DNA from 4 places in the Janthinobacterium sp. 17J80-10 genome. Region 1 is predicted to be linked to each of the others. Evidence: predicted binding sites of a transcription regulator. Region 1 holds the regulator's gene; each other region holds the start of a gene.
The links. The regulator sigma-54, encoded in region 1, starts transcription at its own class of promoters, with help from an activator protein. The targets are predictions, from matches to a motif close to TGGCANGNAANCTGCTTT.

Region 2: nirB (nitrite reductase large subunit NirB) is a predicted target of sigma-54. The motif match lies at 2,761-2,778, and genes of this name have one in related genera.
Region 3: EKL02_RS00670 (PEP-CTERM sorting domain-containing protein) is a predicted target of sigma-54. The motif match lies at 3,732-3,749, and genes of this name have one in related genera.
Region 4: pedF (cytochrome c-550 PedF) is a predicted target of sigma-54. The motif match lies at 3,725-3,742, and genes of this name have one in related genera.

What each region holds. Positions count from the first base shown of each region.
Region 1 is NZ_CP035311.1:3,954,299-3,959,674, reverse strand. It holds gene raiA (ribosome-associated translation inhibitor RaiA) at 1-268, opposite strand, end outside; gene EKL02_RS17725 (RNA polymerase factor sigma-54) at 371-1,846, opposite strand; gene lptB (LPS export ABC transporter ATP-binding protein) at 1,862-2,602, opposite strand; gene lptA (lipopolysaccharide transport periplasmic protein LptA) at 2,619-3,167, opposite strand; gene lptC (LPS export ABC transporter periplasmic protein LptC) at 3,206-3,805, opposite strand; gene EKL02_RS17705 (HAD family hydrolase) at 3,802-4,329, opposite strand; gene EKL02_RS17700 (KpsF/GutQ family sugar-phosphate isomerase) at 4,329-5,357, opposite strand.
Region 2 is NZ_CP035311.1:3,644,777-3,650,152, forward strand. It holds gene nirD (nitrite reductase small subunit NirD) at 1-263, opposite strand, end outside; gene nirB (nitrite reductase large subunit NirB) at 289-2,727, opposite strand; gene EKL02_RS16215 (nitrate/nitrite transporter) at 2,980-4,194, shown strand; gene EKL02_RS16220 (bifunctional protein-serine/threonine kinase/phosphatase) at 4,225-5,376, shown strand, end outside.
Region 3 is NZ_CP035311.1:150,217-155,592, reverse strand. It holds gene recB (exodeoxyribonuclease V subunit beta) at 1-1,593, shown strand, start outside; gene recD (exodeoxyribonuclease V subunit alpha) at 1,590-3,647, shown strand; gene EKL02_RS00670 (PEP-CTERM sorting domain-containing protein) at 3,829-4,443, shown strand; gene EKL02_RS00665 (hypothetical protein) at 4,655-4,879, shown strand; gene EKL02_RS00660 (hypothetical protein) at 4,956-5,207, shown strand; gene EKL02_RS00655 (hypothetical protein) at 5,244-5,376, opposite strand, start outside.
Region 4 is NZ_CP035311.1:2,899,940-2,905,315, reverse strand. It holds gene EKL02_RS13015 (TonB-dependent receptor) at 1-1,561, opposite strand, end outside; gene EKL02_RS13010 (sigma-54-dependent Fis family transcriptional regulator) at 1,602-3,506, opposite strand; gene pedF (cytochrome c-550 PedF) at 3,783-4,256, shown strand; gene EKL02_RS13000 (transporter substrate-binding domain-containing protein) at 4,333-5,163, shown strand.

The sequences.
Region 1 (5,376 bases):
CCTGACGGTCGAGTTTGTCGACCAGCCCATCGATTGCGGCATAAAGGTCATGCGCGATGGATTCCACATGGACATCCTTGCCCCGCATGCGCAAGGTGATTTCAGCCCGCTGGCGCTTGTCTTTCTCTGCAAGTTTGTCCACGGTGAGGATGACCGCAGCATCAATGACATGGTCGAAGTGGCGCCTGATGCGCTCCAGCTTGGCATGCACATATTCCCTGATAGGAGGGGTCAGTTCGAGATGATGTCCACTGATGGTCAGATTCATACAGCGCTCCTTAAAATAAGGTCACTGGCGGTTCACGGTCGACAAAGGCAAGTGCGTGTCGCCTGAACACAGCAACGAATACAACAAATACTGCAAGGACTACTACAAGGACTTGCGCAGGTTGACTGGCGGGATTTTCAAGGCTTCGCGGTACTTGGCCACAGTGCGCCGGGCAACGACCATGCCTTGCTCCCCCAGCATTTCTGCAATCTTGCTGTCAGAGAGGGGGTTCTTGGGGTCTTCAGCTCCTATCAATTGTTTGATCAACGCCCGTATCGCCGTTGATGAAGCTTCGCCGCCGGCTTCTGTGGCGACATGGCTGCCGAAGAAATACTTCAGCTCAAACATGCCATGCGGCGTCAGCATGTACTTCTGCGTTGTTACACGAGAAATAGTACTCTCGTGTAAACCTAGTGTATCAGCTATTTCGCGCAAGACAAGAGGGCGCATGGCGACGGCGCCATGCGAAAAGAAATTGCGTTGTCGCTCCACAATGGCTTGAGAAACCCGCAGGATCGTGTCGAAGCGCTGGCGCATGTTCTTGATGAGCCATTTTGCTTCCTGCAATTGCGAAGTGAGTGAGCCCTCACCCTTGTTTTGCTTGAGGATATTCGCGTACAAGGCATTCACGCGAAGCCGGGGCATCACATCATGATTGAGCATGACTTGCCAGCCGTTCTTGCCGCGCTTGACGATTACGTCCGGCACGACATAGTCGGCGGCATCGCTGGCAAAGACAGCCCCGGGATGGGGGTTGCACTGGCGGATGATGCACTGTGCTTCGCGCAAATCCTCGTCATCGCAATCGAGCAGTTTCTTGAGCTTGTTGAAGTCGCGCTGCGCAAACAGGCCGAGGTGCTTTTCGACGATGGTCAGCGCCATGCGTCGTGTCACCATCGGCACTTTCGGCATGCGCCGGATTTGCAGTGCGAGGCATTCACCGGCGTCGCGCGCGCCGACGCCGGCCGGCTCGAAACTTTGCACCAGTTTCAGGGCGATGGCCAATTCTTCCGGATCGATTTCCAGCTCGGCAGGCAAGCGCGCATGAATTTCCTCGAGCGGCTCTTCCAGGTAGCCATTGTTGTCAATGGCGTCGATGATCAATTCCATCAGGGCGCGATCACGCGTCTCATGGCTGGTCAGGCGCATCTGTTCCAGCAGGTGTTCGCGCAACGTGATGTGGTGCGCTTCCAGTTGCGGACGTGAGTCGTCGTCTTCAGGGTTCTTGCCGGTGCGGGCGACATCGTCGAAACTCCAGTCGGCCTCGCCATTGCCGCCATCCGCCGCCTCGCCGCCTTCTGCGCCTTCATAGGCAGTTTCGCCATCGGCCGCCGGCGCATCTTCGGCGGCGGACTTTTCCGCCGGGCTGCTGGTCTGGTTGATGGCGCCATCGGCAAGCAGGCGCACCGAATGGTCGAGCGGATCGTCAACGCGCTCGAGCATGGGATTGTCAGCCAGGATATGTTCCAGTTCCTGCTGCAATTCCAGCGTCGACAATTGCAGCAGCCGGATCGACTGCTGCAACTGCGGCGTCAATGCCAGATGCTGCGATACGCGTAGCTGAAGTGACTGTTTCATGGCGATGCCGCTTGCTTACATCCTGAAATGTTCGCCAAGATAGACCCGGCGCACCGACTCGTTGGCGATGATGTCATCCGGGCGGCCACTGGCCAGCACGACACCCTGGTTAATGATATAGGCGCGATCACAAATGCCCAGCGTTTCACGCACATTATGGTCGGTGATCAGCACGCCAATCCCGCGTTCCTTGAGAAAGCGCACGATGCGCTGGATTTCGATCACGGCAATCGGGTCGACACCGGCAAAGGGTTCGTCCAGCAACACGAAGCGCGGGCTGGTTGCGAGTGCCCGGGCGATTTCTACGCGACGGCGCTCGCCGCCGGAAAGCGACAGGGCCTGGCTGTCGCGCAGCTTTTCAATCTGCAGCTCTGCCAGCAACAGGTCGAGCTTTTCTTCGATAACCGCTTTCGACAATGGCTTGCCATCATCGCGCTGCAGTTCCAGCACGGCACGGATATTTTCCGCCACCGTCAACTTGCGAAAAACCGAGGCTTCCTGGGGTAGGTAGGACAGGCCGAGGTTGGCACGCCGGTGAATCGGCAAGCGGGAAATGCTCACCTCGTTGAGCTCGATATCGCCCGCATCCGACGGCACCAGGCCGACGATCATGTAAAAAGCGGTGGTCTTGCCGGCACCATTAGGGCCAAGCAAGCCGACCACTTCGCCGCTGCCCACTTCCAGAGAAACGTCGCGCAATACCTGGCGCGCGCCATAGCTTTTCTGTAATCCGCGGGCAAGAAGTTTGCTGCTCATGCTGATCATTCCTGGTTCATTTCTTGGCTTCGTTGCGCGGTTGAATGACCGCCTTGACACGTCCGGCGCCGGGTTTGCTGCTATCGGAGGAGGTGTTGTTGACAGCGAAAAATTCCGTGCGATTATCATAAGAAATGAATTCGCCCTCGACCTCGTCGGTGACCTTGGTGCCTTCGAGGCGGCGCATTTTGGCCTTGGAAAACAGTTTTGCGACATCGGCCTTGTTGTCGTATTCAATGCGTTCTGCTTCACCCTCAATCCACAGGTTCGCGCCACCGTCGCGCTTTTGCCGGAAGCTGGCCGGTTTGCCCTGGCCTGCGTGCAGGGTGGCAAACTGGTATCCCGCAGGATCCTGCGTTACCACCATCTTGTGCGCTTTCATGATGAGCGTGCCGCGGGTCAGGACGACGTCGCCGGTAAAGGTATTGACCTGGCGGACATCATCGTAAGCCATCTGGTTGGCTTCGACATTGGTGGGTTTGTCAGCATCGGCTTTTTCAGCATAGGCAATGCCGGTCGCCAGCATATTGAGCGCAAACAGCGATAAGAAGAAAAATCGTTTCATGGGAAAGAAATCCAGTGATGCATTGGAAATGACTTGCTTCATTGTGTCATTCGGGGTTGCAAGGTGCCACGAACCTTGCTTGCCAGGCTAAATTCTCCCGTCGCGTGGTTGGCAAACATGCCGGTACCGTACAAAACGGTGGTGCCGGAAACAAGTTCCACTGGGCGGTCGGTTTTCATGGTGTCGTCATCCGGCAGTACGAGCATATATTCCGAGATCAGGCGCAAATGCCGCGAGCTTGTTGATGCGGGGCGTTCCATTTTCACGTTGTTAAACAGGCGCACCTGGCTCATGTCACTGTTGGCCAGTGCCCGTTCGGCCACGATCGTGGTCGTCGGACGTTTTGCGCTCAGGGCTTTCATGACCGGACGGGCAATTTCATAGGAATCGTCCTGCGGGTTATGCGTCATGCGTTCGCCGGCAATGTGATAACGGGCTTCGCCGGTTTTCGCCAGCCTGACAAAATTAAAGCGCTCGACGTAATAGTCGGGTTCGGTGCGCTGCACCGCAGGCAGACTGTCTTCAATGCCGCGCCGCATGACGTCGAGCAGCCAGAAACTGCCGAGCGCCAGCAATGCGGCGAGCGCCAGCACCAGCCCAAGCTGGAAGCGGTTGGCCGCGGCGCGCCGGTCTTTCATGCCAGGTAGGGCGCGAGCGCCGCTTCGTAATTGCCTTGGGCATGCAAAATGAAATCGCACAGTTCGCGCGCAGCGCCGTCGCCACCGGCCGCCTTGGTAATGAAATGCACGCGGCTTTTCACTTCGGGATGAGCATTGGGCACGCTGGCGGCAAAACCGACGCGCAACAGGATCGGCAAGTCGATCACGTCATCGCCGACAAAGCCGCAAGCTTCTGGCGCAATGCCTGTCTTGTCGAGCAATTGCTCGAAGGCGGCGCGCTTGTCGTGCACGCCCTGGAATACATGGGTGATGCCGAGATCACTGGCCCGGCGTACCACCAGCGCTGACTGGCGCGCACTGATGATGGCAGTGGCCACGCCGGATTGCTGCAGCAGCTTGATGCCATGGCCGTCCAGGACGTTGAACGTCTTGATGACTTCGCCTTCCGGGCCATAGTGCAGGCTGCCGTCGGTGAGGATGCCGTCGACATCGAAAATCATCAGCCTGATTCGTGCTGCGCGCGCGCTTGCCTGGTGTTCCATCAGATTACCTTGGCTCGTGTCAGGTCGTGGATGTGGAGCGCGCCGACCAGCTTGCCATCGGTGTCGGTGACCAGCAACTGGTTGATCAGGAACTGCTCCATGATCTGGGCGGCATCCGCCGCCAGCTGGTCAGGGCCGATCGTGCGCGGATTGGCATGCATGACGTCGGCGATTTTCAGCTTGCTGAAATCCTGTGTGTGTTCGAGCATGCGGCGCAAGTCGCCGTCGGTGAAGACGCCGATCGGGCGGAAGGCATCATCGACGACGGCGGTCATGGCCATGCCTTTCTGGCTGATTTCCATCAGTGCGGCCGACAGCGACAGTCCTCCGGTCACGGCGGGAACCGCAGCACCGCTACGCATGACGTCGCGCACATGGGTCAAAAGTCGGCGGCCGAGCGCGCCGCCGGGATGCGAGCGGGCGAAATCCTCTTCGCGGAAGCCGCGCGCATCCAGCAGCGCCACGGCCAAGGCGTCGCCCAGGGCGAGGGTGGCGGTGGTGCTGGCGGTTGGCGCCAGGTTCAGCGGGCAGGCTTCCTTGTCCACTGCGACATTCAAGTGCACATTGGCCAGTTGCGCCAGGGTCGAGCCGGGCTTGCCGGTCATGGCGACCATTTTTGCGCCCATGCGCTTGATCAGGGGCACGATGTCGAGCAATTCGGCGGTTTCGCCGGAATTGGAAATGGCGACGAAGGCGTCTTGCGCGGTGACCATGCCAAGGTCGCCATGCGCGGCTTCGCCCGGATGGACAAACAGCGCGGGCGTGCCAGTTGATGCCAGCGTGGCGGCAATCTTGCGGGCGATGTGGCCGGATTTTCCCATGCCGGAGACAACGACGCGGCCCTTGCATTCAAGAAGCAACTTGAGCGCATCGGTAAAGTGCTGGCTTCCCTCGCCGGCAAAGCGCTGTTTCAAAGCAAGAATGGCATCGGCTTCGATTTGCAGCGTTTCGCGCGCCAGGTTCAAGGCATGGGCGGCACTATTTTCGTCAAAAATTTTCGTCAAGGTTTTTTCATCGGTTACACTCATGGGAGAAGTATAAACGAAA
Region 2 (5,376 bases), 310 kb from region 1:
GTGCATCCCTCATCCGGCGAAACTGCGCAGCCGGAGGCAAGTTCAATGTTCCAGTTGTGCAGCGGGCAGGCGACTTTTTCACCGAAGACGATGCCTTGCGACAGCGGTCCGCCCTTGTGCGGGCACTTGTCCAGCAGCGCAAACACCTTGTCTTCGCTATTGCGAAATACGGCAACATTCGTCTGGCCGGCGCGCTGCACGACGCGCGCGCCCAGTACAGGGATGTCGTCTACCTGGCAAATTGATTTCCATTGTTGAGTCATGGCAGTTCCTTGTTCGATAGATGAATCAGAAGGTCAGAGGCGCAAACTGGCGGGTATCGACCATTGCCTTTTCCGATTCATGCCAGGGATCCGGCTCGCCATCCAGCGCAAACAGCAAGCGCTCATACAAGGCCTTGCGGTTGGCGGCGTCTTCCAGAACCTTCTTCTTGACGTAGTCCAGGCCGACGCGGCCGACGTAATGGACCGTGCGCTCCAGGTACCACCCCTCTTCGCGATACAGCTGCAGGAAAGCGCCAGTGTATTCCAGAACTTCTTCGTGGGTCTTCAGCTTGACCAGGAATTGCGCGACTTCAGTCTTGATGCCGCCATTGCCGGCCACGTAAATCTCCCAGCCGGAATCCACACCGATCACGCCGACATCCTTGATACCGGCTTCGGCGCAGTTGCGCGGACAGCCGGACACCGCCAGCTTGACCTTGTGCGGCGAGTACATGCGCGCCAGTTCACGCTCGAGTTCCTGGCCCATGCGGGTCGAATCCTGGGTGCCGAAGCGGCACCATTCCGAACCGACGCACGTCTTCACCGTGCGCAAGCCCTTGGCGTACGCCAGGCCCGATGGCATGCCAAGGTCATGCCAGACTTCACGCAAGTCTTCCTTCTTCACGCCCAGCAAGTCGATGCGCTGGCCGCCGGTGACCTTCACCGTCGGGATCTTGAACTTGTCGACCACGTCGGCAATGCGGCGCAACTCCGAGGCGCTGGTTTCGCCGCCCCACATGCGAGGAATCACCGAGTACGTGCCATCCTTCTGGATATTGGCGTGCGAACGCTCGTTGATGAAACGCGATTGCGGATCATCCTTGGCCTCGTGCGGCCAGGTCGAGATCAGGTAGTAGTTCAGCGCCGGGCGGCAGGAGGAGCAGCCATTGGGCGTGCGCCACGCCATGAATTGCATCACGGCGGGAATCGTCAGCAGCTTGTTGGCCCGGATGGCGTCGCGCGCTTCCTGGTGGGTATGGTCGGTGCAGCCGCACATCGGCTTGGCCTTGGCGGAAGTGGAATAGTCACCCCCTGCCGTCGCCATGATGATCTGCTCCACCAGGCCGGTGCAGGAGCCGCACGAGGCCGATGCCTTGGTGTGCTTGCGCACGTCTTCCAGGGTGAACAGCCCTTTTTCCTTGATAGCCTTGACGATGGTGCCCTTGCATACGCCATTGCAGCCGCAGACTTCGGCTTCATCCGGCATCGCGGCGGCCTTGGTATAGCCTTCATGGCCGACGTCGCCGGGACGGCCTGTATTGGATTCGCCGAACATCAGGGTATCGCGGATTTCGCCGACATCCTTGCCTTCGCGCAGCAGCTTGAAATACCAGGTGCCATCGACCGTGTCGCCATACAGGCAGGCGCCGACCAGCTTGTCATCTTTGAGCACCAGCTTCTTGTAGACGCCGCCGATGGGATCCGACAGGATGATTTCTTCAGTGCCCTCGCCGCCCATGAAGTCGCCGGCGGAAAACAGGTCGATGCCCGTGACTTTCAGCTTGGTCGAGGTGACCGATCCCTGGTAACGGCCGATGCCGAAATTGGCGAGGTGGTTGGCGCACACCTTGGCCATCTCGAACAGCGGCGCCACCAGTCCGTACGCGGTGCCGCGATGGTTGACGCATTCGCCGACGGCGTAAATGCGCGGATCGAACGTCTGCATGGTGTCGTTGACGACGATGCCGCGGTTGCAATGCAGGCCGGCCGATTCCGCCAGCTTCGTGTTGGGGCGGATGCCCACGGCCATCACTACCAGCTGCGCCGGCACTTCGGTGCCGTCGGTGAACCGCACCGATTTCACGCGGCCATTTTCATCGCCAAAGATTTCCTGGGTATTTTTTTGCAAGAGGAAGTTCAGGCCGCGCTCTTCCAGGGATTTTTGCAGCATCTTGCCGGCGACGGAATCGAGCTGGCGCTCCATCAGCACCCCCGACAGGTGCACCACTGACACGTCCATGCCGCGCAGCTTCAAGCCGTTGGCCGCTTCCAGGCCGAGCAGGCCGCCGCCGATAACGATCGCCTGCTTGTATTTGGCGGCCGCCTCGATCATGGCGTTGGTGTCCTGGATATCGCGGTAGGAAATCACGCCGTTGAGTTCCTTGCCAGGCACCGGCAGCACGAACGGGTCGGAACCCGTGGCCAGCAGCAGGCGATCATATTCTGCGGTGGTGCCATCCTCGGCAATGACCAGGCGACGGGCGCGGTCGATCTGCGTGATCTTTTTACCAAGATGCAGCGTGATATTGTTTTCTTCATACCAGTCGACATCATTCAGCATGATGTCCTTGATGGTCTGCTCACCCGCCAAAACCGGCGACAGCAGGATACGGTTGTAATTGGCATACGGCTCAGCGCCGAATACAGTGATGTCGTAGACGTCCGGAGCGAGCTTGATCAACTCTTCCAGCGTGCGCACCCCGGCCATGCCGTTACCCACCATTACCAGCTTCAGCTTTTTCATTGCACTACCCTCCAGATTGTTCTGCACTACCCCTAAGCAAAAGCAATGCCAGTTGTCGGTGCAGCCAAAACGTCGAAAAAAATGCAGCGACGCTCCGTGCTGGTGAATTTTCCAAACCTATTTGGTGCAAGGCACCGTCCCGACACATTTTCCGACCCACATCACAGCGTGCACCACATATGTACGCACAAAAATGTTGGCATGGCACTTGCATAGTGCACTGCATTCACTTTTTTGGACTCCCGGGGACATATGCAAAAATCTTCATTCTGGAAGGCGGGTCACACGCCTACGCTGCTGGCCGCATTCTTTTATTTCGACCTGAGCTTCATGGTATGGGTCATCCTCGGGCCGCTTGGCGTGCAAATCGCCAAAGACCTGGGTCTCACCGCTGCGCAAAAGGGCATGATCGTGGCCACGCCGCTATTGGCCGGCGCGCTGCTGCGCATCGTCATGGGTGTTCTCGTGGACCACCTGAAGCCGAAAAAGGCGGGTGCCATCGGCCAGGCGATTGTCATTGCCGGCATGCTGTGGGCCTGGCTGGGCAAGCTCGACACTTACTCCAGCGTCCTGACGCTGGGCATCCTGCTGGGGGTGGCCGGCGCCGCATTTGCAGTAGCGCTGCCGCTGGCGTCACGCTGGTATCCGCCGGAGCACCAGGGCACTGCGCTGGGCATTGCCGGCGCAGGCAATTCCGGCACGGCCTTCGCCGCCCTGTTCGCGCCCAGCCTGGCGCTGGCATTCGGCTGGCAAAATGTCTTCGGCTGGTGCCTGATTCCGCTCAGCGTCGCCTTTGCCGTCTATATGGTGTTTGCCAAGGATGCGCCGGCGGCACCGCCGCCGAAATCGATGGTCGAGTACCTGCAAGTGCTGAAGGACAAGGATGCCTGGTGGTTCATGTTCTTCTATGGCGTCACCTTTGGCGGCTTTTCCGGGCTGGCTTCGTCCCTGGCAATCTATTTCAATGGCCAATACGGCCTGTCGCCGGTCACCGCGGGCTATTTCACTGCCGCCTGCGTATTTGCCGGCTCGCTGGTGCGCCCGCTAGGGGGACGTATCGCCGACCGCATTGGCGGCATCAAGACGCTGTCGATCATGTACATCCTGGCAGCGACATTCCTCTTTATCGCCAGCTTTGGCCTGCATTCAGCCATCATGGCCGTCGTCGTATTTGTGCTGGCGATGCTGGCGCTGGGCACTGGCAATGGCGCGGTATTCCAGCTGGTGCCGCAGCGCTTCCGCAAGGAGATCGGCGTCATGACCGGGCTCGTCGGCATGGCCGGCGGCATTGGCGGCTTTTATCTTGCCTCCAGCCTGGGCTACTCCAAGCAACTGACCGGCAGCTATCAAATCGGCCTGACCATTTTTGCGTCGCTGGCGGTCATCGCCCTGATCGGACTTTCCATGGTAAAAGGCCGCTGGCGCACCACCTGGGGCAGCGCTGCGATGACGACGGCGAAGATCTGACTATAATGCCGGGAACAGAGTTATAAGATCATGTCGTTACTAGTCGCTGCCGGCCATGCCACCGAAGCAGGAACCCGTCCCCGCAACGAGGACTTCGTCGGCATGGTCACGCCTGGCGCGCCCGAGATTTCCACCAAGGGCTTGCTGGCGGCAATCGCCGATGGCGTTTCCGGCAACGATGGCGGCCGCCAGGCATCGGAATACACGGTGCGCGGGCTGCTGACCGATTATTACGCCACGCCCGACACCTGGCCGGTGACGCAAGCGCTCGAGCGCGTCCTGAAGGCCATCAACAGCTGGGTACAGCAACAGGGCTCGATCCGGCCGGAACTATCCGGCATGGCAACCACCCTGACCTGCGTGGTCGTGCGCGGCAGCTTCTATTATTTTGCGCATGTCGGCGACAGCCGGCTGTACTTGCTGCGCGAAGGCAAGCTTACCAGGCTCTCCGCCGACCATGTCTGGGATCGTCCGGAAATGCAGCATGTGCTGACGCGTGCCATTGGCCTGGATTCCCGCCTGGCGCTCGACCATGGCATGGGCGAGCTGCGCGAAGGCGATATCCTGCTGCTGGCGACCGATGGCGTCTGGTCGGCGCTGACCGAATACGACATGACCGCCCTGCTGGCCGATCTGGCCGCCGGCAAGCGCGATGCCGAAGCCACTGCCGCGGCACTGGTGGCCAGCGCGCTGCGGGCCGGGTCCACCGACAATGCCAGCGCGCTGGCGCTGCGTATCGATGCACTGCCACAGGAAAACCTGCGCGACGCGGTCTCGGCATCGCGGCAATTGCCGCTGCCGCCCAAACTCAAGGCCGGCCAGTCCATCGATGGCTACCGCGTGGAAAGCGTTCTGCACGCTTCCCAGGCGACCATGGTCTACCGCGTCATTGACCCGGCAAGCCAGCGCCCGCTGGTCCTGAAAACCCTGCATCCCGATCGCGCCGACGATGCCGAGGAACGCTCGGCCTTTGCACACGAAGAATGGCTGGCCAAGCGCGCAGTGGCGCGTTTCTTTGCGCAGGTCATTACGCCTGAACAAAAAAATTACCTGTATTACCTCTGCACGTGGCATGACGGCGCGACCATCCAGCAACACCTCGACGGCGGCCAGCATTTCATCATACCGGACGCGATCGCCCACGGCACGCGGCTGGCACGCGCCATCGGCGCACTGCACCGC
Region 3 (5,376 bases), 220 kb from region 1:
CAGGGCGTGCTGGCCATGCTGCGCCGCTTCATCCACGAACTCGATCTGCCGGCCCGCCTGCTGCGTGAAACCGGCGGCGAGCGCAGCCTGACCGACCTGCTCCACCTGGCGGAAATGCTGCAGGCGGCCAGCCAGAACCTGGATGGCGAGCATGCCCTGATCCGCTGGCTGGCCGAACAGATTGCCAATGACGGCGAAGGCGGCGACGAGCGCATCCTGCGCCTGGAAAGCGATGCCGAACTGGTGCAGGTGATTACCGTGCACAAGTCCAAGGGCCTGGAATACCCGCTGGTGTTTTTGCCTTTTGCCGTCAGCGCCAAGCCTGTCAACCGCGCGAACCGCAGCTTCTTTTTCCATACCGGCGAAGACGGCGCGCGCCGCGTCGATTTCGCCCGGACTGAAGAAGCGCGCGAGCAGCTGGACCGCGCTCGTCTGGACGAAGACTTGCGCCTGTTGTACGTGGCATTGACGCGCGCGCGCCATGCGCTCTGGCTGGGCGTGGCGTCGTTGAAGGACAGGATCCACGACAGCGCCATGGGCTATCTGCTGGGCGGCGGCGAGGCGATCGACGGCGCGCAACTGATGGCGCGCCTGCAGGCGATGCGCGGCGATTGCGCCGCCATCAGCCTGCTCGATGCCACTGCGGATCCCGGCTTCGGCCCGCTGTCGCGCCGGCCGCGCCGGCCGCCCCTGCAGAATGCCCCGCCGTATGCGGCCAGCTTCGAGCGCCACTGGAAAATCGCCAGTTATTCCTCGATCACCCGCGAACTCGGCAGCGCCCCGGTACCGGCCACGCCGCTGGCGGAAAAGCTGGCGGAAGACGACGACCTGCGCAGTTTCGGCAAGCTGCAGGACACTGCCTGGCACCGCTTTCCGCGCGGCTCGCTGCCCGGCCAGTTCCTCCACGCGCAACTGGAATGGATGGCCAACGAAGGATTCGGCATCGTCGACGACGTCACCTTCGAGTCACGCCTGCGCGCGCGTTGCGAGCGCGCAGGGTGGGGCCACAGGCAGGATGACGCCGTGGCCTGGCTGCGGGCGATTGCGCAAACGCCGCTGCCGCCGCTGGGCGCTGCCCTGCGCGACTTGGACGGGGCCATGCCGGAAACCGAATTCTGGTTCCCGGCACACAGCGTCGCCACTGGCGCGCTTGATGCGCTGTGCCAGCGTCACCTGCTCGACGGCATCGCCCGCGCATCCCTGTCGGAGCGCGAATTGCATGGCATGCTGCGCGGCTTCAAGGACTTGGTGTTCGAACATGCCGGGCGCTACTGGGTGCTGGATTACAAGTCCAATGCGCTGGCGCCGACCGATGCGGGCTACCACCGCCAGGCCCTTGCCGAAGGCATGGCTGCCTGTCGTTACGACGTGCAGGGGGCAATCTATCTGCTGGCGCTGCACCGCCTGCTGAAGAGCCGCCTGGGCGCGGAATACGATCCCCAGGCGCAACTGGGCGGAGCGCTGTTTTACTTCCTGCGCGGCATCAACAACCCCGAGACGCGCGGCTGTTACCACTTGCCGGCGGATGTCGTCCTGCTGGAGGCGCTGGATGCCTTGCTGCCGGTGCCGGCCGCCACGGAGGATTTTGCATGACCCAGGCAAATGCCTTGCTTGCCGGACTTGAGGCGCTGGTCGAAGACGGCATGCTGCGCCATCTCGGCGTCGCTTTTGCGCGCTTCATCGCCACGCTGTCGGCGGCGTCGCCCGCCATTGCAGCCGATGCAGCTCCTGCAGCACCTGCCACCACGGCGCCGCTGGTGCTGGCCAGCGCCGTCTTGTCTGAACTTGAAGGACGCGGCCACAGTTGCCTGAATCTCGGCGAGCTCGCTGCCGACCCGTGTGCGCTGCTGGGCTGGACGCGCGAGCAGTGGGAGGGTGTGCTGGATGCCAGCGGCCCGCTGCCCGCCGATGCTGCGGCATGGCAGACTACCCTGGGCGCCTGCACGCAGGTCTGGGTGGTCGGAACAGAAGACCGTTGCCAGCCGCTGGTGCTGGACCGCGACCGCCTGTACCTGCGCCGCTACTGGCGCAATGAAACCCTGGTGGCGCGCCAGGCCGCAATGCGCGCTGCCTGCGTGCGCGAAGTGGATGCGGCGCGCGTGCGCGACTGGCTGGACAGGTTGTTCGACGCGGCTGCGCAGGAAGCGCCAGCGGCAGATGCCGGGCCCGACTGGCAAAGGATCGCCTGCGCGATTGCCGTGCGCAGCAGCTTTTCCATCATTACCGGCGGCCCCGGCACCGGTAAAACTTATACGGTGGCGCGCTTGCTGGCCCTGTTGTTTGCGCTGGCGGAAGACCCTGAGCGCCTGCGCATTGCGCTGGCTGCGCCCACCGGCAAGGCCGCGGCGCGCCTGAAACAATCGATCGACGATGCCCTCGGCGGCCTGGTGGCCCGCGTTGGCGCAGCCCTGCCGCTGGCGCAACTGGCAGCGCGCCTGCCGTCCGCCGGCACCCTGCACAGCTTGCTGGGCGCGCGCCCCGACACGCGCGCGCTGCGTCACCACGCCGGCAACCCGCTCGACATCGATGTCCTGGTCGTCGATGAAGCATCGATGGTGCATCTGGAAATGATGGCGGCGTTGCTTGACGCGCTGCCAGCGACGACCATGCTGATCCTTCTGGGCGACAAGGACCAGCTCGCTTCGGTGGAAGCCGGCGCGGTGCTGGGCGACCTGTGCTCGGATGCCCAGCATGGCGCGTATGTGCAAGCCACCGCGGACTATGCGCTGGCAGCAAGCGGCCAGGTCATCGCGGCGGAGATGCTGGGCGCCGGAGACATGCTTGCGCAGCAAACCGTCATGCTGCGCAAGAGCCGGCGCTTCGGCGGCCCCATCGGCGCACTGGCATCGGCAGTCAATGCCGGCGACCCGGCGGCAGTGCAGGAAAGCCTGCGCTGCCCGGACGGCGGCCCTGTGCACTGGATCGCGCATGCACGGCAGTCCGACGTGCTGGCGCTGGCGACAGATGGCCGCGCGGGCGCCGCGGGCGGCTACCGCGCCTATCTCGCGCTGCTGCAAAAAATGCCGCGGGCCGACGATGCGGCCGATCCTGTCGCGTACGAGGCATGGGTGAAATCGGTATTGCTGGCCTTCGATACGTTCCGCATCCTGTGCGCCGTGCGCGAGGGCGAGTGGGGCGTGGCCGGCCTCAACCAGGCCATCGAACAGCGCCTGGAAAGGGAAGGCCTGATCCGTCGCCGCGGCGAATGGTACGCAGGCCGGCCCGTCATGGTGAGCCGCAACGATTACGGCGTCGGCGTCTTCAACGGCGACATCGGCATCGTATTGCCGGACCCGGCGCGCGCCGATGCCCAGCGCGTGTACTTCCTCAACGGCGACGCGGTGCGCAGCGTCCTGGCAACGCGCCTGGCGGCGGTGGAAACCGCGTATGCGATGACCGTGCACAAGTCGCAAGGCTCGGAATTCCGCCATGTGGCCATGGTCTTGCCGCCGGAAGCCGGGCAGGTCGTGGCGCGTGAACTGGTGTACACGGGCATCACACGCGCCCGAGAATGCTTTACGCTGGTGACGCCGGCGGCGGCCGTGCTGGAAGCAGCGGTTTTGCGCAAGACCAAGCGCGCCAGCGGCTTGCAGGTCTTGCTGGGCGAGGCGGCAATGGAAGAGGGGGAAACGCCAGGTAGAATTTGATATCTGTCGGAAATATTTACAGCAGCATGAAAATTTCTTTAACGAAATTTAGATTTCCCAATAAAAACAATCACTTGTCTTGGGTGGCCTGACTTTTGCATTAATGATTCCAAATTGCAAATTAATGGCAGCTTGTTCCTCTTGGGACAGGCACCTTCAAATACCCAAGCAAAGGATTCCCATGAAAAGCTTCAAGCACTTCCTGATTGCCGCCACCCTGATGCTGTCGGCAAGCGCCGCCTCTGCTGCAGCACTGATTTCCAGCAGCGCCGATCCTGCCCTGAACGGCGCCACCGTACTTGATTTCAATGCGGAAGCCACCGGCTCCTTCACCTCGCGTACCTTTAACAGCTTTGTCACCTTCAGCGGCAACCAGCCCCTGTTTGTTGAAAACACTTATTCCGGCAGCTATGGCGCCAGCGGCAATTACATCGCCAGCCAGTCCAGCGACAGCCCGTTCACCATTGCGTTTGCCAACCCGGTTTCCGCCTTCGGTTTTTCTTGGGGCGCGGCTGACCAGCCCTGGACCATCGACCTGTTCGGCGTCGGCGGCTCGCTGCTTGGCACGCTGAACATCGCTGCCCAGTCCGGCCAGTACGTCGGCTTCATCGGCGGCACCGACAACGCGCCGATTGCTTACGCCGTGCTGACCGACCAAAGCAACTACACGTACGATTATTTCATTCTCGATGATTTCAAGTATGTTGCTGCAGCAGAAGTGCCGGAACCGGCACCCCTGGCGCTGCTGGGCCTGGGACTGGCGGCATTCCTGCTGGGCCGTCGTCGCCAGAAGTAATCGCACCAAGCCAGACAACAACGGCAGCCTAGGCTGCCGTTTTTTATGCCAGCATGCCGCTGTGCCTGAGTGGCCTTTCATGCAATTGACTTGAAAACAACACCATTTAAAATACTGTTTATTAATACAGTTAATACTGTGTATTCGTACAGTGTTCGTGCTAAAGTGGCGTTGCGTTCAATGTCAATAACATACAAGAAAGGCTAGCACCATGGCAAACCTGACGTCTTCCCTCCCTACCAGTTTCCATCCCGGTTACGTGGCAACCAGCATCCAGCTGCGGGTTGGCCGCCGCGAAGTTTCCATCGGGCGTGATTGCCGCACGCGCTATTACCGCGCGCATCCTCTTCTTGAATGCAACCCGGGCGTTGCTCCTGGTCATCTGCATATCCTGTTGCTGCGCCGCTGGCTGATCGTGTTGTCGAAAGCCCGCTGAACGATTGCGGCACGCTTGAAGATTGTCCTGCTATCGTCTGCATAATCCACTATGCTGAACAATACAGGAGGTGGTCATGGCAAGCGAACAGGATTGGCAAACCGAGCTGTACAAGGACATGGAAATTTATGTCACTGCATTGCCCCACGAAGGTTCCCGCGCATGTTGGGATTACGCCGTACGCATTGCCTGGCCGGGAGAAGACCCCAGCAGCGATAGCGAAGTCATAGGCGAGTCCGGCGACGACGGCGATTATCCCAACCGCGCGGCCGCGATTCAGGCTGGCTTCATCAAAGGCCACGTGCTGGTCGACGGCCTGAGCAAATAGCCGTGCAGCGGGTGCCGGATGGCGCTTGCTTTTGGCTTAAGAGGTAAAGCAGGGATAGGCTTCTTGTTGGCGACCCATGCTGGTGTCGCGCGCAATGCGCTGCATTTTTGCCAGTACCAGCTTTGCCAACGCCCGGTGCAGTTCCTGTGCGGGGGCATTATCCGGCTTG
Region 4 (5,376 bases), 1.1 Mb from region 1:
CAAACACGGTCAAGCCGGGCGACAGCTTGTGCGTCAGGCCGATGGCCGGATTGAGCTTGCTGTAATTGAAAGTCTCCTTCGGCTGCAGGCCGTTCTGGCCCGTCAGCGTATTGGAGACGCGGGCGTGGTTCCAGCGCGCCGATGCCGTCAGGTGGGTCGCCGGCGCCAGCTGCCAGGTATCGGTGGCGTACAGTCCGAACGCCTGTGAACTGCCGGTGACGGACGACGACGCCACTTCCGGCGCCAGCGCGTCCGGCTGTACGCCGCGACCGGCGTCGAACCAGGCGTCTTGCCGGGTTTGCGCGAAACTGACGCGGCTCTGGTCGAGGCTGGCGCCGACAGCGAATTGATGGCGCCCGGTCTGGCGCGACAGGTTCAGGGCCAGGCCGGCGCTGGTCTGGCGGGTATGCGTGCGGTTCAATACCGCATTGTGCTGCGCCGCCCCTTGCGCCGCGGTAAAGCCGCAGTCGTCCGGCTCTGCCGCGCTGCCGTCGGCATTGAAGCCGTCTTCGCAATCTTCCGCATACGCTTCGTAATCGCCGTTGACGTCGCCGTTGAGCGTGTCGCGCCGGCTGCGGCGCACATAGGCCAGCGCCGACAGTTCGGTGTCATCATCGATCCAGTGACGCAGGTTGAAGGCTGCCTGCTGCAGTCGGTTGCGGGTTTGATCCGGGTGGGTGTAGGCCGCGCGCCGGTCGCTTTCATACAAGCCGTTCGCCAGCGTGCCATTGGCCCAGCGGTAGCTCGGCAAGAGGCCGTTGCCGATCAGCTTGCTTTCGCCATGCAGTGCCGAGATATCCCATTGGGTCTGGCCCGAATCGCGGCCGACCTTGGCGTACAGGTTGCCCATGCGTCCGGCCGAATGCTCGCGCCAGCCATTTTCGTCGAACAGGGTGGTGGCGACGAAGGCGTGCATGCCATTGTCGAAGCGCGCCCCGTAGCCGGCGTCGATGCGCTTTCTGGCATTACTGCCGTAGGAGATTTCGGCTTCCATGCCGGGATGGGTCCGGCCCGACTTGGTAGTGAAAGCCAGCGCGCCACCCAGCGTATTAAAGCCATACAAGGGGTTCGACCCCGGCACCAGCGTCAGGTCGGCGATCGCCGCCTCCGGCAGCATGTCCCAGTTGACCACGTCGCCGAACGGCTCGTTGACGCGCACGCCGTCGAGGTACACCGACAGGCCCTGGGCCGAGCCGAGGATCGGCGAAGCGCGAAAGCCGCGGAAGGTGATGTCGTTCTGAAACGGACTGCCCTGGACTTCGTTGACGTTGACGCCGGTCAGGCTGGTCGCCATGAAGTCGATCAGGTTGCCCGCCTGCGCCTGGCGCAGCGCGCCGGCGGACGCGGTCTGCACCGGATACGGCAGCAGGTCGCGTTCAATCCCGATTCCCGGCCCAGACATCTTTGCCACGACTGCGATCGGCGCCAGGGTGGTTTCAGGTCGCGCCGCAGGCTCGCCTGTCTGCGCCATTGCAGGAACACAGAGGACGGCGGCAAGCAGGGGCGGCGTACAGGCAGTGGCGTGCCGGCGCCGTGATCGCGGCAGGGTAGAGTGGGGCATCAGATGTCTCCGGAGATTTTAGTATTTGTGGTATTGACGTTTATTGCTGCGGGATCTTGCGGTAAATCTTGTTGCGGGAAACCCCCAGCGCGCGCGCGGTGGCTGAAATATTGCCGCCGTGCGCTGCCAGGGCTTTCTGGATCAGCGATATTTCGACATCGTCGAGCGTGGCCGATGCCGGCATCGGCGCGTATACCTCTGCGCCGATCCGAGTGCTTTGCGTGCTCTCGCCTTGCCGCACTGCGTCGATATCGTCCAGGAAGTCGTCCGGCAAGTGCTCGCGACGGATTTCGCGGTCATCGCCGACCATGACGATGGCGGTGCGCAGCAAATTGGTCAGCTGGCGGCAGTTGCCGGGCCAGTTGTGCCGCTTGAATAACTGCAATACCTCGGCCGACACGGTGCACTGCATGCCATCGGCTTCCGAGACGATCAAGCGCTGGACCACCACTTCCAGGTCGCTGCGCTCGCGCAAGGGCGGCAGTTTCACGACCAAGCCGTTCAGGCGGTAGTACAAGTCTTCGCGAAACACGCCGGCGGATATCAGTTCGCGCAGGTTGCGGTGCGTGGCGCAGATCAGCGCTACGTTGACGGGGATCGAACGGCTGCTGCCCAGCGGCGTCACCATGCGCTCCTGCAGCACGCGCAAGAGGCGCGCCTGCAGGCTCAGGGGCATGTCGCCGATTTCATCCAGGAACAGCGTGCCGCCATTGGCTTGCAGGATCTTGCCGACGCTGCCTTTCTTGCGGGCGCCGGTGAAGGCGCCGTCTTCATAGCCGAACAACTCCGATTCAATCAGCGTCTCGGGAATCGAGGCGCAATTGACGGCAACGAAGGGGCTGTTTGCGCGCGGCGAATCATTGTGGATGGCTTGCGCCAGCAATTCCTTGCCGGTGCCGGTTTCGCCGGTGACCAGGATCGCGATATCGCGTCCGAGCACTTTGTTCACTTTCTCGATCAGGGCGGCGATCTGGGCATCGCCGGTATTGAGGTAATGCAGGCTCGACAGGCGGCGTGTCGCCTGCTGGTCGACGCGCTGTGCAGCCTGTGCCTGCGGCGGTGCGCTGCGCTCGGATGCGCCAGCGGGCAACGGCTCTGCCTGAAAGAACATGTTCGCCCGATGCAATTGTGCACGCGCATAGACCCGAACCCCGCTATGCATGCACAAGTTCAGCAAGCCCGGAGAGGCGGTGCGGTAATGGTCGAACAGGGCTGACACCGGCAAGCCGAACAGCGAACTGAAGGTATGCATCTTCAGCGAGTTGAGAGGCAAGCCGAGCTGGAACAGGCCGCAGCGGTTGGCTGACAAAAAGCGCCCGCCCTGGGTAAAGGCGGCGATGCCCTCCATCAGAGTGCCGATGAATTCCGGCCGGCTATGGAAACGCAGCGTGATAGCGTCCGAAAAGGCGGCGGAAAACATCTGGTTTTCGATCATCTGCGCCGACATGCGCACCAGCCCCATGGTGTGCTTGTGAAAGCTGTTCTGGTCGCCGGTGACGTCGAGTACGCCGATCACGCTGCCTTCCGAATCGAAGATCGGCGCTGCTGAGCAGGTCAGGAAATGATTGGCAATCAGATAATGCTCGTTGGCGTGGACCTGGGCCGGCGCCTGTTCGGCGATGGCAGTGCCGATCGCATTGGTGCCCTTGCTCTGTTCCGACCAGGCCACCCCCGGCTGCAGCGCGACCCGGTTGGCTTTCTCCAGGAAATCGTCATCGCCCAGCGTATGCACGATCAGGCCGTGCGCATCCGTCAGGATGACCATGTTGTGGGTGTTGATGATTTGCTCATACAAGGTTTCCATCACCGGCAGCGCATGCGTGTGCAAGATCCGGTTTTGCTCGATGGCCAGCGTCAGGTCGGTGCGGTTCACCGGGCTGAAGTCGGGAATGGCGCTCTCGGTAAGGCCGTAAGCGATGGAACGTTCGCGGGATTCTTTTATCATGGTGGCGCCTGCTCCAAACACGGTTCATAACAAGCGCTAATTCGCACAAACCATGCCACCCGGTAAAAAAGCGCTGAACCACCAGTGCCGGCGCGATTTTTAGCCTGTCCGGCCGTTTTCGCCGTTGGCTGTTTCATTTTTTGCGATTGTTGTGCTCGCAAATGCAACACCTGTTCCAAAACGAATCAATGCCCGGGTGCCAAGCTGCCTAAAACGCTTGGCATGGCAATTGCACAGATGCCTCCAGTCATTTCAAAACCAATAGGAGGAGTCATCATGAATCTCGCAAAACGCATCATCGCCATCAGTTCCATCTTTGCCGCCCTGGGCGCGGTAACGCTGCCGGCCGCCGCGCATGGCGACGTCACGCCGCAGGCAGTCGACACCAAGTCGTTGCCGAAGCTGGGCGACAAGTGGGCCGCTGAAAATCCCTATCGGGGCAATACCGAAGCAGTCCGGATCGGCACCTCGGCGTACACCCAGAACTGCGCGCGCTGCCACGGGCTGGAGGCGATTTCCGGCGGGATCGCCCCCGACCTGCGCTTGCTCGACCGCGACTGCATGGGACAAAAAAACGAGGCCAAAAAGCAGGCGTGCTTCAAGGAGAACGATGCCTATTTCGCCAGCTCGGTCCGTCAGGGCAAGGTACGCAACGGCGCGGTATACATGCCGCCGTTCGAGGGCACGTTGAGCCAGGAAGCGGTGTGGGCGCTGAAGGCCTACCTGGAAACGCGTCGCGCAACCAAGTAAGCCTGCAAGGCGGGGAAATCCCCCGTCTCAGCAATGTGCCCGCCACAGGCGGGTGCCCAACGCATTGGAGACAAGCATGCCCAAGTTCTTTTTTCGCAGCATGGCTGCGTTGATGGTCATTTTCCTGGCATGGTCGCTGGCACTGCCAGCTCATGCCGACATGGAAAAAATCCGCCAGTCGGGTACCTTGAAAGTGGCGGTCTACGACGACCTGGTGCCATTTTCGGCCGGTGGCCGCGGCATCGATATCGAGCTGGCGGAGGCGCTGGCAAAGAAGCTGGGGTTGAAGCTGGCGCTGCTGCCATTTCCGGCCGGTGAAAATCTCGGCGACGATTTGCGCAACATGGTGTGGAAGGGGCATTACCTTGGCTACGGTCCGGCCGACGTGCTGCTGCATGTGCCGGTGGACCGGCACCTGATTGCAGAAAATCCGAAGGTGGAAATTTTTGCGCCGTATTACCGCGACGCGGTGCAGCTGGTGCGCCGCGTGGCGACCGTGCCCAGCTACGACGGCCTGGCGTCGCTCGCCGGAAAAAAAATCGGCGTCGAAAAGATTTCAATCTCGGCCGTCGTGCTGCTGGGCGAGGATGGCGGCAAGTACCGCGAGCAAGTCCGGATCTATCCGACTGCCGCCGAGGCACTGGCGCAACTCCAGGCCGGCGCCCTTGACGCAGTATTGGCCAACCGTTCGGAAATTGAATCGGCGGTGGGGCGCGACCCGAATTATCAAGTCCACGATGTAAGCTTCCCGCGCTTGCCGCGGCAGGGCTGGGTGGTTGGCATGGCGGTGAAAAAAGACCAGGCCGAGCTGGCCAGGCTGCTGCAGGCCGCAAGCGATGAACTGACGGCGTCCGGCGAACTGGCAAAGATATTTTCGAAGCATGGCGTGGCGGCGATCAGGCCCTGACATTCCACTTCCCTTCCGCAAATGCAGGCACTGTGCGACGCGCGTCGCCGGGCCTGCATTTTTTCTATATGCAATTGCTGGCGTGATTGCGGCATCCCTCGACCTTTGCATGACCAGGGTAGTGGACAGTTGCTACAAATTGGTACACCTGGCCGATCCTGTTGTTCATAAAAAAACAAAACGGCACGCTGCGCGGCTGCGGCCAACAATCGG